Regions from separate parts of the Bacillus sp. C1 genome, predicted to be linked through region 1. Evidence: riboswitches for the same ligand, from Rfam matches in the RefSeq annotation. Region 1 holds a riboswitch; each other region holds the start of a gene.
The links. A riboswitch is a leader RNA that binds a small molecule or an ion and turns the genes downstream of it on or off. The one in region 1 is predicted to bind S-adenosylmethionine.
Positions count from the first base shown of each region.

Region 1 (3,689 bases):
ACATGCAATGTTTTCAGGCCGCGAAGAACGAGAGAACAATCTTGTGGCCCTAATATAGCGCCAAAGGCATTTTGTAAGAAACCTAGTTTTTGAGCGAGTTCCTCATTTTTTACAACTGCCAATCCAGCTGTAACATCACTGTGACCAGCAATAAATTTTGTTGCGCTATGAAGTACAACATCGGCTCCGAGTTCAAGTGGTTTTTGGAACAATGGTGTTAAAAATGTGTTATCAACAAAAGTGAGAGCCCCAGCAGATTTTGCTAATGCACAAACAGCACGAATGTCGGTTACTTTTAATAATGGATTGGATGGTGTTTCAATGTAAAATACTTTTGTATTCGGTCTAATGTTTTGTTTTACTTTCTCTACATTCGTCATATCGACGAATGTATGTGAAACACCGTAACGAGAGAGGACTTCTGTCACAATCCGATACGTTCCACCGTATACATCTTCTGAAATGAGAACATGATCGCCTTGTGAAAGAAGGAGAAATGCAGTAGAAATCGCTGCGATTCCAGATGAAAAGGCAAATCCTTTTGTTCCCTCTTCTAATAAAGCAATTATGTTTTCAAGTGCTTCACGTGTTGGATTCCCAGAGCGACTGTAGTCGTATTTTCCAAAGGTATCTACATCAAATTGATGGAATGTTGATGTATTATAAATAGGAACGTTAACAGCTCCTGTTTGTGAATCATGTTTATATTGGTTATGAAGTAAGAGTGTATCTATTGAATAACTCATATTCTTACACCTTCTTTTACATGTTTAATAGCTTGCTTTAAGTCTTGAATTAAATCATCACCATCTTCAATGCCAACGGAGAAACGGAGTAGGCGATTACATACCCCGCGCGCTGTACGCACAGCTTCTGGAATATCTGCATGTGTTTGTGTTGCTGGATAGGTCATTAAACTCTCAACCCCGCCAAGACTTTCGGCAAATGTAATTAATGATAAAGATTGTAAGAAAGGATTTATCCATTTTTCATCGCGGAGACGAAATGAAATCATGCCGCCTCGTCCTGGATAAAAAACATCGGTTACACCGTCTTCTTCCCTTAAATAAGACACGATTTTCTTTGCGTTTTCTTCATGTTGTTTCATACGGAGCGCCAATGTTTTCATACCGCGAATTAATAACCAAGAATCGAAGGGACTTAATACAACGCCAGAAGCATTATGATAGTGGGCAAGTTTTTCACAAAGTGTTTGACCTTTTGCAACGACAAGGCCGCTTAATACATCATTATGACCGCCTAAATATTTTGTGGCGCTATGAAGGACAATATCTGCCCCTTCTGTCAATGGTTGTTGTATATAAGGAGTGTAGAAAGTATTATCTACAATAAGTAGGACTCCATGTCGTTTTGCAACGGCCGAGACAGCTGCAAGATCTGTTACTTGCATTAATGGATTGGTCGGTGTTTCTATGAAAATAGCCTTTGTTTGAGAAGTGATGGCTTGTTCTATTTGTTTAATAGATTGTGTATCTACGTATCTACATCGAATATTCCATTTTTCCTCATGTTCTGAAAATAAGCGATAGGTTCCCCCGTATAAGTCTTCTGATACGATAAGTTCATCTCCAGAGCGGAATAAAGAAAGAACAAGAAGAACAGCTGCCATTCCAGAACTACAGGCATAACCTTGTTCCCCTTCTTCTAAATCAGCAATTGCATGTTCTAACAGACCACGTGTTGGGTTACCTGTTCGTGAATAATCAAAACCTGTTGATTTTCCAATTCCTTCATGCCGATAAGCCGTTGAAAAATAAACAGGGGGGTTAACAGTTCCTGTTGTAGTTTCGCTTCGGTTTCCGATTTGAGCTAGTTTTGTTTCAATTGTTGACATGTGAGATTCCTCCTTGATAAAAATAAAAAAGCCTTCTAAGAAGAAGGCTTTCATGCGAATATAGTCTTCTTCTTATCTGTCAAATTTGTTCACAATTTGCTGGAATTAGCACCTTATTAACGAACGTGTTAATGGTTGCTGAGGTGTCACAGGGCCAGTCCCTCTACCTCTCTAGATAAGAATAGTTTGTATGAAATTTTATTATGAGTTTAACTTTACAACAAAAGATAACTGAATTGCAACTTTATTTTAAATATTTTTTATTTTTATCCTGATTCCATTGACTTTTATTTTTTCTCATGCTAACTTTATGAGAAAATTAACAAAGATTGTTAAAAAGTACACGTATTTCCTTTTAAAACATAGATTACTAATAAAGATAAACTCTTATTAAGAGCGGTGGAGGGAAAGGCCCTGTGAAACCCGGCAACCTTCAAACGAAATGTTTGAAACGGTGCTAATACCTGCAAAACAATTTGTTTTGCATGATAAGAGGAGGATTACTCATGTCCCCCTCTTCAGGTGAAGAGGGGTTTTTATATTGATAGAAAAGAGGGAGAAGGGTGAAATTACTAGACTTATTATCAAAAGGAATTGTTATCGGTGATGGTGCAATCGGAACATTATTACATTCTCATGGTTTGCAAAGTAGTTTTGAAGAATTAAACGTATCCGATCCAGATCTTATTATATCGATTCATAAACAATATGTAGCTGCTGGAGCAGATGTTATTCAAACAAATACGTATGGTGCCAATGAAGCGAAATTGCGCATGTATGGTTTAGAAAATCAGGTGGTCCAAATTAATAAAGCTGCGGTTAAGCTTGCAAAAGCGGCTGTTACAGAGCGAAACGCTATTTTAGGGACGATTGGTGGGATGAAGCACATCGGAGCTGTTACAACGACTGATATGGAACGAGAATTTATGCTACTTGAGCAGGCAGAGGCATTATTAGAAGAAAAAGTTGATGGATTATTGTTAGAAACATTTTATGATGAATTCGAATTGTTACATGCGGTGAAAGTATTGCGAAAACAAACAGATATTCCAATTGTTGCACAGTTAGCACTTCATGAAGCAGGAACAACGCAAAATGGCAATGATGTAAATGAAATCGTAACACAAATTTTAGATTACGGTGCTAATGTAGTTGGACTAAATTGTCAATTAGGACCGCTTCATATGACGGAAGCTTTCAAAATGATATCTATTCCTAAAAATGGTTATTTATCAGCTTATCCAAATGCAGGTCTTCCGAATTATGTAGAAGGGCGGTATGTATATGAAGGTAGCCCTGCTTATTTTGAAGCGATGACACCAAAATTTATTGAACAAGGTATTCGTTTATTAGGGGGTTGTTGTGGTACAACGCCGGCACATATTGAAGGGATGAAGCGTGCGATTGAGAATGTAACACCTGTTACAGAAAAACAAATTGTTCAAAGAAAAGAAGTGATCCACACACAAGCAAAACGTAAGAGTACACCTGTTACTCTTGCAGAGAAAGCGAAGAAGCGGACAACAGTTGTTGTTGAATTAGATCCCCCAAAAACATTGGATACACAACGTTTTTTTGAAGGAGCTAGAGTACTAAAACGAGCAGGTGCAGATGCCATTACGTTAGCAGATAACTCATTAGCATCTCCGCGCATTTCTAATATGGCAATGGGAGCGTTATTAACAAAACATGATATTCCAGTGCTGACGCACTTAACATGTCGTGACCATAATGTTATTGGATTGCAATCTCATTTACTTGGTTTATCAGCTTTAGGGATGGAGGAAGTGTTAGCTTTAACAGGTGACCCGGCAAGAGTAGGGGATTTTCCTGG
Region 1 is NZ_JBTMZT010000001.1:395,299-398,987, forward strand. Features, by position in the region: gene metC (cystathionine beta-lyase) at 1-746, opposite strand, end outside; gene ACX5JI_RS02055 (methionine biosynthesis PLP-dependent protein) at 743-1,855, opposite strand; SAM riboswitch class I at 1,925-2,037, opposite strand; SAM riboswitch class I at 2,240-2,350, shown strand; gene ACX5JI_RS02060 (bifunctional homocysteine S-methyltransferase/methylenetetrahydrofolate reductase) at 2,419-3,689, shown strand, end outside.

Region 2 (3,689 bases), on a different contig from region 1:
GCGCTTCGTACGTACCATAATAATTACCTACTCCAGCATGATCCCGTCCAACAATGAAGTGTGTACATCCAAAGTTTTTTCTAACTAGCGCGTGAAATATCGCTTCACGTGGTCCTGCATAACGCATTGCTGCTGGAAAAACACTTAAAAAGACACGGTCACTCGGATAATAATTTTTCAAAAGCACTTCGTAACTTTCCATCCGCACATCAGCTGGAATATCATCTGACTTCGTTTCACCAACAAGCGGATTCAAAAACAAGCCGTCTACAATTTCCAGCGCAGATTTTTGAATATATTCATGTGCACGATGAACAGGATTTCTCGTTTGAAAACCCACCACTGTTTTCCAGTCACGTTTTGCAAATTCAGCACGAGTTTCACTTGGATCTAAATGATAAGAAGCAAACTTATCATTTTTAAAACGCTTCACAAGTGTAATCGTTCCTCCCACATAAACATTGGGCCTGTCATATATTTTTTTTACACCTGGATGAGCGGCATCAGTCGTTTTATAAACAAGCAACGCTTCCTTCCCTTTATCTGGTGTGAAGATATCTTCAATTTGAATCACACCATAGGTAACCCCTTCTTTCACAAGCCTGACCTCTTCACCTATTTGAAATTGCTGCGCCTTTTCTTCTGTGATTGGTAGTGTAATAGGTATACTCCATACATCACCGCTTACTAAACGCATTGTTTCTACTACGGATTGATAGTCCTCTTTCTTTAAAAAACCAGTAAGCGGGCTATATCCCCCTACTGCAAGGAGCTCTAAATCACTTAAAGCGATTTTGTCTAATTCAATTTCTTTTGTAATTCTCTTTATTTCATATGTTTCATCAACACGATTTACTAGTGCTTTGCTCATCTTCCTGATCCCCCTCTTTCCATGCATTTAAAATTCATTCAGTCTTTATTGATAATGAAGACCACATTCCGTTTTTGTCTTGCCAGCCCATCGCCCATCCCTTGAGTCCCCCCCTTCGCCTACAGGAAACGTACACTTTTCACAGCCTATACTTGGATACCCAACATCGTGCAGAGGGTTATAAGGTAAATGATGCTTAAATACGTAACGCCACACTTCTTTCCATGTCCAATGAATGAGCGGACAAATTTTAACAGATCGGAAACGATGATCTTGATTTATAAACTTTGTATGCTTACGAGTTTCAGATTGTTCCCTTCTTAACCCCGAAATCCAAGATTTCCCACCCACTAAAGATTCTTCAAGTGGTAAAATCTTCCTTAATTTACAGCAAAGGTTTGGATTATGCTCCCATAACTTATCCCCATGCTCTTTTACTTGTTCTTCCAATGTGAGCGAAGGTTGTTTTTCGATGATTTGAAGATCAGGAAATTTTTCGCGCACCCGTTTAATTAATTCATATGTTTCTTGGAAATGAACGTTTGTATCTAAAAATACAACTTTCGCAGATGGATTTACTTGGTTTATAAGATGCAGTAAAACCATCCCCTCTACACCAAAGCTACACGCATATACAATTTCATCCTCATAATGTTTATAGGCCCACTCTAATACTTGCAACGCTCCTTTTGTTTCATCTTCTTCCGAAAAAGAAACGACATCATCTTGCCACGTTTCATACGTCAACATGTTTTTTCCCCCTGTAACGCAAAAAGACGGTTTTAACCTAATGAATAGATTAAAACCGCCTCTAGTTTTTCTAGTCAGCGCTTTTTACTTTAAGCGTACCTTTTCACTTTTCTCAAGCTGGATCACTTTTCCATCTTGCACAACAATTGTAATCGAACCATATTTCATATCAGCAAGCATCGTTTGAATCTTCTCCGCTACTTCGTCAAAATGTCCACGTACTCCCACGAACAGCCCCCCTTTTTTATTCATAAAAAAAAATCTTTTCCATTTCGAAAAGACTGTTCGGTAATATATTTTACCTTATCTTTCAAAATGGACACCATTTTGCTGGACTTAGCACCTTGCTTCCTATTAAGCAGGTTGCTGAGCTTCGTAGGGCCAGTTCCCTCCGCTTCTCTTGATAAGCTTTGTATTTGTATTTTATCATAATTCTGATTTTTTTCAATCCTAGTTTTCCGATATATTTTGTTTTTTCTTTTAAAGGAGCTACCTATCTCAAGCAACTCCTCTTTATTGACTATACAAGCTCTTTTATACGTATGCGATCGTTCCCAATTATATTGTCATATGTTTCACGCTCAACAACGACTTGCGATGTTCCATCTTTTGCAAATACTACAGCTGGTCTACGAATACGGTTATAATTATTCGCCATAGAATATCCATATGCTCCTGTACAAGAAATTGCTAACAGATCCCCTGAAGCAACTTGCGGTAACTCTATATCCCAAATAAGCATATCTCCACTCTCACAACACTTTCCAGCAATTGAAACAACTTCTTCAGCCGCCGCTTTCCCTCGGTTCGCTAACGTCGCCTCATAACGCGCTCCATATAGAGCTGGTCTTAAATTATCTGTCATTCCTCCATCAACAGACACATATTTACGAATGCCAGGAATCTCTTTTACAGCTCCTACTGTATAAATTGTTGTGCCTGTATCCCCAACGATACTACGCCCTGGTTCAATCCATATTTCAGGGAGAGGATAATGATTTCTTGTAAATTGTTCTCTCACTGCATCTGTTACAGCGTGCACATATGTCTCAAGTGTAAGTGGTGTATCAGCTTCTGTATAGCGAATACCAAAACCACCACCGACGTTTAACACCGTTACAACATAACCGGTCTGTTCTCGTATCTCTTCTAAAAATTTATGCAATACTTCAATCGCTCGAACAAACCCTGCTGTTTCAAAGATTTGTGATCCAATATGCGAATGAATACCTAACACATTATAATTTGATTTCTCTAGCGCGATTTGAATCGCCTGTCTTGCTTGACCTGTAGAAATTCCAAAACCAAATTTCGAATCATCTTGCCCTGTTGTTATATATTCATGTGTATGAGCTTCTACCCCAGGTGTAACCCGAATTAATATATTTACAATTCTTCCATATTGCTCTGCTAAGTCATGTAATATTTCCATTTCAAAGAAATTATCTACAACAAAGCAGCCAATATTCGCCTGAAGCGCCATTACCATCTCTTCTTTTGTTTTATTATTACCATGAAAATGAATACGTGAGGCAGGAAATCCTGCTTGCAAAGCAGTAAATAGTTCTCCTCCAGAAACAACATCTAATGACATCTTTTCCTCACGAGCTACGCGGCACATCTCCATGCACAAGAACGCTTTACTTGCATAAGCTACTTGGTAAGAGAACCCACTTTCACGAAAAGCACGATGAAACGCGCGGCATTTTTCCCGAATAGAAGCCTCATCGTATACATAAAGTGGTGTCCCATATTGCTTAGCTAACTGCGTTGTGTCGCATCCCCCAATTTCTAAGTGTCCTTGCTCATTGATTCGGCTTGTGCCGTGTAAATACATTTGAATTCCTCCCTTATTTCTCCTAAAACTCATAACCCCAATCTTCTATTCATTGCAGCGCGCCCTTAGTTCCCCTTGATTACTAACCTTCAGCAATTAGGCCTTATCGGCATGAATCACCTAACTTCTTACATTTGAAGGGACGGAATCTTATTTTCCATTCACGCAGGGTAAACAAAAAACGCGCGGAACAATGTTCACACGCGTTTCTTATTAGGAATCATGTATCAT
Region 2 is NZ_JBTMZT010000002.1:831,669-835,357, reverse strand. Features, by position in the region: gene sat (sulfate adenylyltransferase) at 1-871, opposite strand, end outside; gene ACX5JI_RS10795 (phosphoadenylyl-sulfate reductase) at 917-1,621, opposite strand; gene ACX5JI_RS10790 (YezD family protein) at 1,706-1,849, opposite strand; SAM riboswitch class I at 1,922-2,031, opposite strand; gene lysA (diaminopimelate decarboxylase) at 2,142-3,458, opposite strand.
Region 2: another riboswitch for S-adenosylmethionine. It lies ahead of ACX5JI_RS10790 (YezD family protein); the one in region 1 lies ahead of ACX5JI_RS02055 (methionine biosynthesis PLP-dependent protein).

Region 3 (3,689 bases), 200 kb from region 1:
GAATTTTGATAGATGCTCCTTCTTCCCATATATTAAGAGCTTTAATAATTTCTTGATTCGAAAGTAAAACTTCTTTTTCATATATGTTTGTAATCACATTGTTATCAATTGTATGAATATGTAAGACACATCCAGCCTCTGTATGATTGTAAATATGAGTGTGCAACAAGGTTTCTGCGGAAGGGCGTAAATCGGTTTCTAAAACAGCCTTTCCTGTATGATCAACTAATAGAAAATCATCAGGCGTAATTTTCGTTTTATCTCTTCCACTTGCTGTAATAAGGAAGGTAGTTGGAGCGTCGCCTACTTTTATTGAAATATTTCCGCTTGTAGCAGGAAACCAGTTGCGATCCGTTAATTCTTTCTTTAGTTTACTTAACTCTTCCCATTTGTGAAAAAGCTGTTTCATTTTATCACCTCAAGCAATTGTTTAACTTCTGTCTGTATGTCATAAAACGTTTCAAATGCTGTATAGGAAATTTGGTGTTCTTGGCATTTTGTGATAAGAAAGTCACGAGCAAATACTTTATCAGCAAGTTTTGCTGCTTGTAAATCGGTAATTGAATCTCCAATGACAATGTTGAAATCGTTTGTTGAACTTAATCGCTGAATTAATGTTGATTTACAAAGACCGCATTGATTCTTGCAATGTTCATCACATGGATGTGGCCAGTTCACTTTAATTGTTTCACCGGAAAAATTAGTCGTATTACAATAAATGTGTTCAGGACTAATGATTCCTTCTAGAAGGGGATAGACGAAAAAGTCCATTCCTCCTGATATAATGTGAAGTGAAATTTGATTTGTTTGAATAAACTGTACAAATTCTTGGAATCCAGGGCGAATCACCGCGGTTTCTTTTATAAAAGTAGTGATATCCTCTTGTAAACTTGTAGATAAAAGGGAAAATAGTTTCCCTACCCCTTCTTGAATAGATATTTCTTGTGATAGAATCTTTTGTTTAATTGTTTTGGCTTCTGGTGGAGCGAATTTCTCCATGATGGCAACGATATTATCATTGTTCGTAATCGTACCATCGAAGTCACAAAAAATTTGAAGACTCATAGTTTCACCTCGTGAGATGGATTTCCCCACAATTGCAGTGAAGCATGTAAATCAGTGTTACCTGCTTCACGCAATGGGATTCCTTGCAAAGTGGCATCAATTGCTGCTCGAAATGCTTTTCCTCCGCCTTGTGCCCCGGCTGGATGACCGTGAATACCACCGCCTGCATTAATGACAACATCCTTGCCAAAATCTCGAAGGATAAATGGAACAAAACCAGGATGAATGCCAGCTGATGGAACAGGGAAGCTTTGTTCTAAAGACGGATCTTTTTCAGTTAGTTTATTTGTAATAAGAAGAGCTTCTTTTTGTTCTAATGCAACACTGCCGTATGGTGATGGAAATAAAGAGAAGTCTGCACCAGCATAACGAAGTAATTTTCCAAGTAACAATGGTGAAGAAATCCCATATAATTTTGATGATGTATAAGCACCGCTAACAGCAGGGTGCGCCATAATAGGAATAGAAATATCCTTATCCTCAGCAAGAGATTGCAATACATCTAGTCCGTACGAGAATACATTGAATAGAAGAACATCTGCACCAGCTGAGATGGCACGTTTTGCATTTTCTTTTAGATCGTAGGTACGCCCTGTTAAATTTACTGCATATAAAGTCTTATGCCCATATGTTTCGTATACAGACTGTAATACTTCTTTTCCAGCAGAAATTCGTTTTGTGAGTGGTGTTAATGAATTTTCAAATAAGATTTCATCATCTTTTACAATATCTACACCACCAATTGCTTGATCACGAAGCTGTGTTTTTAAATATCCGATATTGCGTCCAATCATTCCTTTGAAAATGCTCATGAGAAGTGGACGGTCATGGACCTTTAACTGATTTCGAATGCCCTCAATACCAAACTTCGGACCAGGAAAATATTTTTTTAAATCGTCTGAAAATGTTAAGTCAATTAGTTTGATTTCACCATCTAGTGATAATTTCCCAAAAGTTGTTGTTAAAATGGCCGGTAGATCTGGGCTGAAATTTAGTGATGGATAATGAATTTTAATGAGTCCACGTGTTACTTCTTTTTCAAGATATGTATTTACACGTTTTTGGTCATTCAACGCTTCAACATGAATGACATTACCTTTATGTTGTTTTAATTGTTCTTGTAGTAAATGTGGTAAATGAGTCCATGAACCAATTGTTAAACCGAGAGCAATTTGCTCGGCTTTTTTGTTTAAATTATGAGAATCATCATGGATTAAATAGGTTGCTGTTATTCCACTCATTTTTATAACCTCCTAGTTAAATAAAAAAACCTCTCAGCTAAGGAGAGGTTTTTTTACAACCAGCTCCTTATCTGTCAGCGTAATGCTGCGAGAATTAGCACCGTGTCTACAATTGTAGATCGGTTGCCGGGTTTCGTCGGGCTCGTCCCTCCACCTGCTCTTGATAAGAAGTATTTTGAAATGTTTGAATTTTTTCGTTATCTGAATTTTGACAGAGTTTTTTTAGGATGTCAATGTTTTTTTGAAAATTTTTAATTTATCAATTCGTTGAATGGCTTCTTGTAGTCGTTCTTCTGTATGTAATAATCCAACGCGAACGTAGCCTTCGCCATGTTCACCGAATCCGACTCCAGGTGCAACTGCTACGTGTGCTTGTTCTAGTAATAAGTCGGTAAATTGTTCCGATGTATAACCGTTAGGAACAGGAAGCCATGCAAAAAATGAACCATTTGGTGCGACAACATCCCAGCCAATTGAATGACAAGCTGAAATGAGTGTATTTCTTCGTGATTCATAGCGTTCAACCAGCTCATTTACACAAGTTTGTGAACCGAGTAGTGCTTCGCAAGCTGCCTCTTGTACAGCACCAAAAATGCTGACATACATATGATCTTGTAGTAAATTGATCGTTTCAATGACACTTTCGTTACCGATAGCAAAGGCGATGCGCCAACCGGCCATATTAAATGTTTTTGATAGTGTGTAAATTTCAATGCCAACATCTTTTGCACCATCTGCTTGTAAGAAACTAGTTGGTTTGTTACCCTCAAAACCAATTGCTCCATAAGCAAAGTCATGAATGACTAAAATATCATTTTTATTCGCAAATGCAATTGTTTCTTCAAAGAACTCTTTTGACGCGATAGCACCAGTTGGGTTATTAGGATAATTTAAAAACATTAATTTTGCTTGTGTAGCAATAGAATTATCGATTTTTGTGTAATCTGGTAAAAAATTATTTTCTGCTAATAACGGCATCTTTTCAAAGCTTGTTTTGGCTAAAGCGACACCAGATAAATAGTCAGGATATCCTGGGTCGGGTACAAGGATTGTATCACCAGGGTTTGTGAAACAAAGTGGTAATTCTACTAGTCCTGCTTTTCCACCAAATAAAATAGCAACTTCTGTTTTTGGGTTAACTTTGACGCTGTATTCACGCTCATAGAACGTAGCAACGGCTTCTTTTAAGTTTTCATGTCCGCGAAATGGCGGATATTTATGATGAACCGTTTTTTCTGCTGCACGTTGTAAAGCTGTTACGATATGCGGCGGTGTTGGCTGATCTGGATTACCTTGCCCTAGATTGATAACATCGTGACCTGCTGCAACCACTTTGTTAACTTTTGCAACAAGCGAAGCGAAAAACTGTGTTGGTAACGAAGT
Region 3 is NZ_JBTMZT010000001.1:596,126-599,814, forward strand. Features, by position in the region: gene ACX5JI_RS03240 (methylthioribulose 1-phosphate dehydratase) at 1-409, opposite strand, end outside; gene ACX5JI_RS03245 (2-hydroxy-3-keto-5-methylthiopentenyl-1-phosphate phosphatase) at 406-1,065, opposite strand; gene mtnW (2,3-diketo-5-methylthiopentyl-1-phosphate enolase) at 1,062-2,306, opposite strand; SAM riboswitch class I at 2,371-2,476, opposite strand; gene ACX5JI_RS03255 (pyridoxal phosphate-dependent aminotransferase) at 2,529-3,689, opposite strand, start outside.
Region 3: another riboswitch for S-adenosylmethionine. It lies ahead of mtnW (2,3-diketo-5-methylthiopentyl-1-phosphate enolase); the one in region 1 lies ahead of ACX5JI_RS02055 (methionine biosynthesis PLP-dependent protein).

Region 4 (3,689 bases), on a different contig from region 1:
AAGAGAAGCTTTATTTAGAAGAAATGCGTCAAGATCTTCGCCAAAAAATCTTATCATATAAAGCAACTGCTTCTGATAAAAAGCGGATGCAAGAAATTGAAGGAGATCTTAGAAAACAAAGAGCGAAAATTAAAGAAGTAGAAAGAGAATATATTGAAAATGCAAAAGTAATTGGTGCAACACTATCAAAATGTGCCATTGATTCTCTTATTTATGAACGAACATTTGATTTAATTGTTGTAGATGAAGTGAGTATGGCATATGTGCCGCAAATCGCATTGGCGGCGTCTCTTGGTAAGCGAATTGTCATTTGTGGTGATTTTTTACAATTACCTCCAATTGCGATGGCAAATCACGAGCTTGTTAGAAAGTGGTTAGGAGAAGATATGTTTTATCATGCGGGGATTGTGCAATCGGTAAATAGTTATGAAGCGCATCCGAATTTATTTATGCTACAAGAGCAAAGACGTATGCATGCGGATATATCTAAATTTACAAACTCATTTATTTATAAGAATAGAGTGTTCGATCATCCTTCTGTTTCAGCAAGGAAAGAATTAGCGCAATTACAGCCATTTGCAAATGAAGCAACAGTATTATTTGATACAAGTTTAATGGGAGCTTATTCTTTAAAAGATGCGGCTTCTGGCTCTCGTTTCAATATTATGTCGGGGTTAATTGCGATGCAGATGATTTTAATTGGATTGTTAGATGGTGTTCAATCGATTGGAGTTGTTACGCCATATCGCGCGCAGTCTCGCTTTTTATCAACATGTATAAGAGAAATATTGCAAAAAACAAAGTACCGAAATACACCTGTTCTAGCAGCGACAGTTCATAAATTTCAAGGATCAGAACGAGATATGATGATTTTTGATACAGTCGATAGTTATCCGCAAGAAAGACCTGGCGTACTGTTTTTTGATCATAAAAATCATCGTCTTGTAAACGTTGCGGTAACGAGGGCAAGAGGGAAGTTCATTCAGTTATCGGATTGCCAGTATATGCGGCGAAATCTTTCTAGAAAACAAGCGCTATCTAATCTAACTTCCCACATAGAAAGACACGGAAATGTATATGATCGCAGGTCGTCACGTCCATTGCTAGAACGGAAAATTACAAAACGCTTAAAATGGTTTATGCAAATGAATTTGGAAGAGACGAATAGATTATTAAAAGATATTCTTTCAGCAAAACAAAAAATTATCATTTCCCTTCCAAGTACAAGACAAGTAGATAAAAGAGTATGGCAGGCGTTAATGCGGATGGCGGCGCAGGTAACAATCTATAGCGATGGACCAATTCCATTAAAAAACGTGAGAGTACAAAGGCAAAATAAATCGCTCCCATTTTTACTAATTGACGATGAAATCTTGTGGGTAGGTGCTCCGTTAACATCTCAAATGATGTTTGAAGGGAGTCCAGAATTTCCTTATATATGTGCAAGATTACAAGCTCCTGAAACAATTGGCGTTTTAAAAGGATTTTTAGATATTCGGTAAAATCAGAACGGAATTCCTTGACATTTAGTCGGAATAAAACTAGAATGAAATTAATTTCATATTATTTTTTGAAAATAAAAATAAATTTCTTATCAAGAGAGGTGGAGGGACTGGCCCTATGAAACCTCGGCAGCGGATTCAATATGAATACTGTGCCAATTCCAGCAAGTGAAGGACTTGAAAGATAAGAAAGACGGCTATTTTTGAATTTGTATTTTTAAGCCTCTTTCTATCTTTTAGGAAGAGGTTTTTTGCATGTGAATTTAAAGGAGGACGGGGAAAATGACAACAACACAAGTAACGTCACACAGAAATACGATTACGGAAAGTATAGAAAGAAATAAAGAAAAATACTTACAAACAAGTCATGATATTCACGCGAATCCTGAAATCGGCAACCAAGAGTTTTTTGCATCTAGAACGTTAAGTTTATTGTTAGGAAGTGCAGGATTCCAGCTTCAGCACAATATAGCAGGACATGAAACAGGTTTTATCGCACGGAAAAGCTCAGGGAAACACGGGCCTACAATTGCCTTTTTAGCAGAATATGACGCTTTGCCTGGATTAGGTCATGCGTGTGGGCATAATTTAATTGGAACAATAAGTGTTGCGGCGGCCGTTGCATTATCAGAAACAATTGAGGAAGTTGGCGGTGAAATTGTTGTATTTGGGACACCAGCAGAAGAAGGTGGACCAAATGGAAGTGCGAAAGCAAGTTATGTAAAGGCAGGATTGTTTCATAACATCGATGCTGCACTTATGATTCACCCAAGCGGAAAAACAGCAACAACGAGTCCATCACTAGCAGTTGACCCACTTGACTTTCACTTTTATGGAAAATCGGCACATGCAGCTGCTTCACCAGAGAAAGGCATTAATGCATTAGATGCCATTATTCAGCTTTACAATGGTATTAACGCACTGCGTCAACAGCTTCCGTCAGATGTGAAAATCCATGGTGTCATTACAGAAGGCGGGAAGGCACCAAATATTATTCCAGATTACGCATCAGCACGTTTCTTTATTCGCGCAGCAACACGTCAAAAGTGCGCTGAAGTGACAGAAAAGGTACGAAACATTGCGAAAGGAGCTGCACTAGCAACAGGGACAACAGTAAAAGTGAATCAGTTCCAAAATGAAATTGATGAGTTATTAGTAACAAAAACATTTAATGAAGTGATTGCTGAGGAATTAGAAAACCTTGGTGAAGAGGTAAATCGTAAAGAAAGGCTGGGCATCGGTTCAACAGATGCAGGGAATGTGAGTCAAGTTGTACCAACGATTCACCCTTATATCAAAATTGGTCCAGATGATTTAATTGCACATACGAATGAATTTAGAGAAGCAGCTCGTTCGGAACTTGGAGATAAAGCATTGTTTACATCAGCAAAAGCTTTAGCTTACACGGCGTATCGCTTACTTACAGAAGAGGGAACATTGGATAAAATTAAGGAGGAATTTAGAGAGGTGCAGCGAAATCAGTAATGTGAGCTACAGTACAGAGATATTCGTTTATAAAAGGTTTGGAGAAAGGAGTCTCTAAACCTTTTTTTTGATGTGACTGGAAGAGGGATAAAAAGGTAAAGGAATGGCGGGAAAGTATGACTTTAATTTATGGATTAAAAAAAGAAGAACAAATGGTCAAGAAAGTAGTAACGAATTACTTTGAAGAGATTCATACATTAAAAATAGAAAAAAATTTACACGAAGGTAGTTGGCATAAAGATTTACATTATAAAATTAGCGTGAATGGAAAACGATATTCCGCAAGATTTTTAGGTGAAAATCGAACAGGAAATCCTGCTTTCGGGCATATAACAAATAAGCAATTAGAAGAACAAATACGGTTTTCGTATTATTTAAGAGAACATGACATTCCTTTTATGAGAATTATACAACCATCTACGAGTCATCCATTTATTTCTTTTATATGGAATGATGAAATGTATCGATTTGTATTATCGGAATGGATAGAAGGTAGACATATTACATATTGTGATGAAAATATTGCCGAGGCATTTGGTAGAGAGGCAAGAAAGTGTCATGATATTTCGGGTAGTTTTGAAAGTGCCGCGTTTATAAAAAAATCTCATTTGGTCGGATATACAGAATTTATAGCATTACTTCGTAATAAGATAACTCAGCAAAGTAACGTAAGTACGTGCAATAAAGCGTTACAAAATTATC
Region 4 is NZ_JBTMZT010000008.1:18,631-22,319, forward strand. Features, by position in the region: gene ACX5JI_RS19085 (AAA domain-containing protein) at 1-1,502, shown strand, start outside; SAM riboswitch class I at 1,589-1,693, shown strand; gene ACX5JI_RS19090 (M20 family metallopeptidase) at 1,785-2,987, shown strand; gene ACX5JI_RS19095 (phosphotransferase) at 3,104-3,689, shown strand, end outside.
Region 4: another riboswitch for S-adenosylmethionine. It lies ahead of ACX5JI_RS19090 (M20 family metallopeptidase); the one in region 1 lies ahead of ACX5JI_RS02055 (methionine biosynthesis PLP-dependent protein).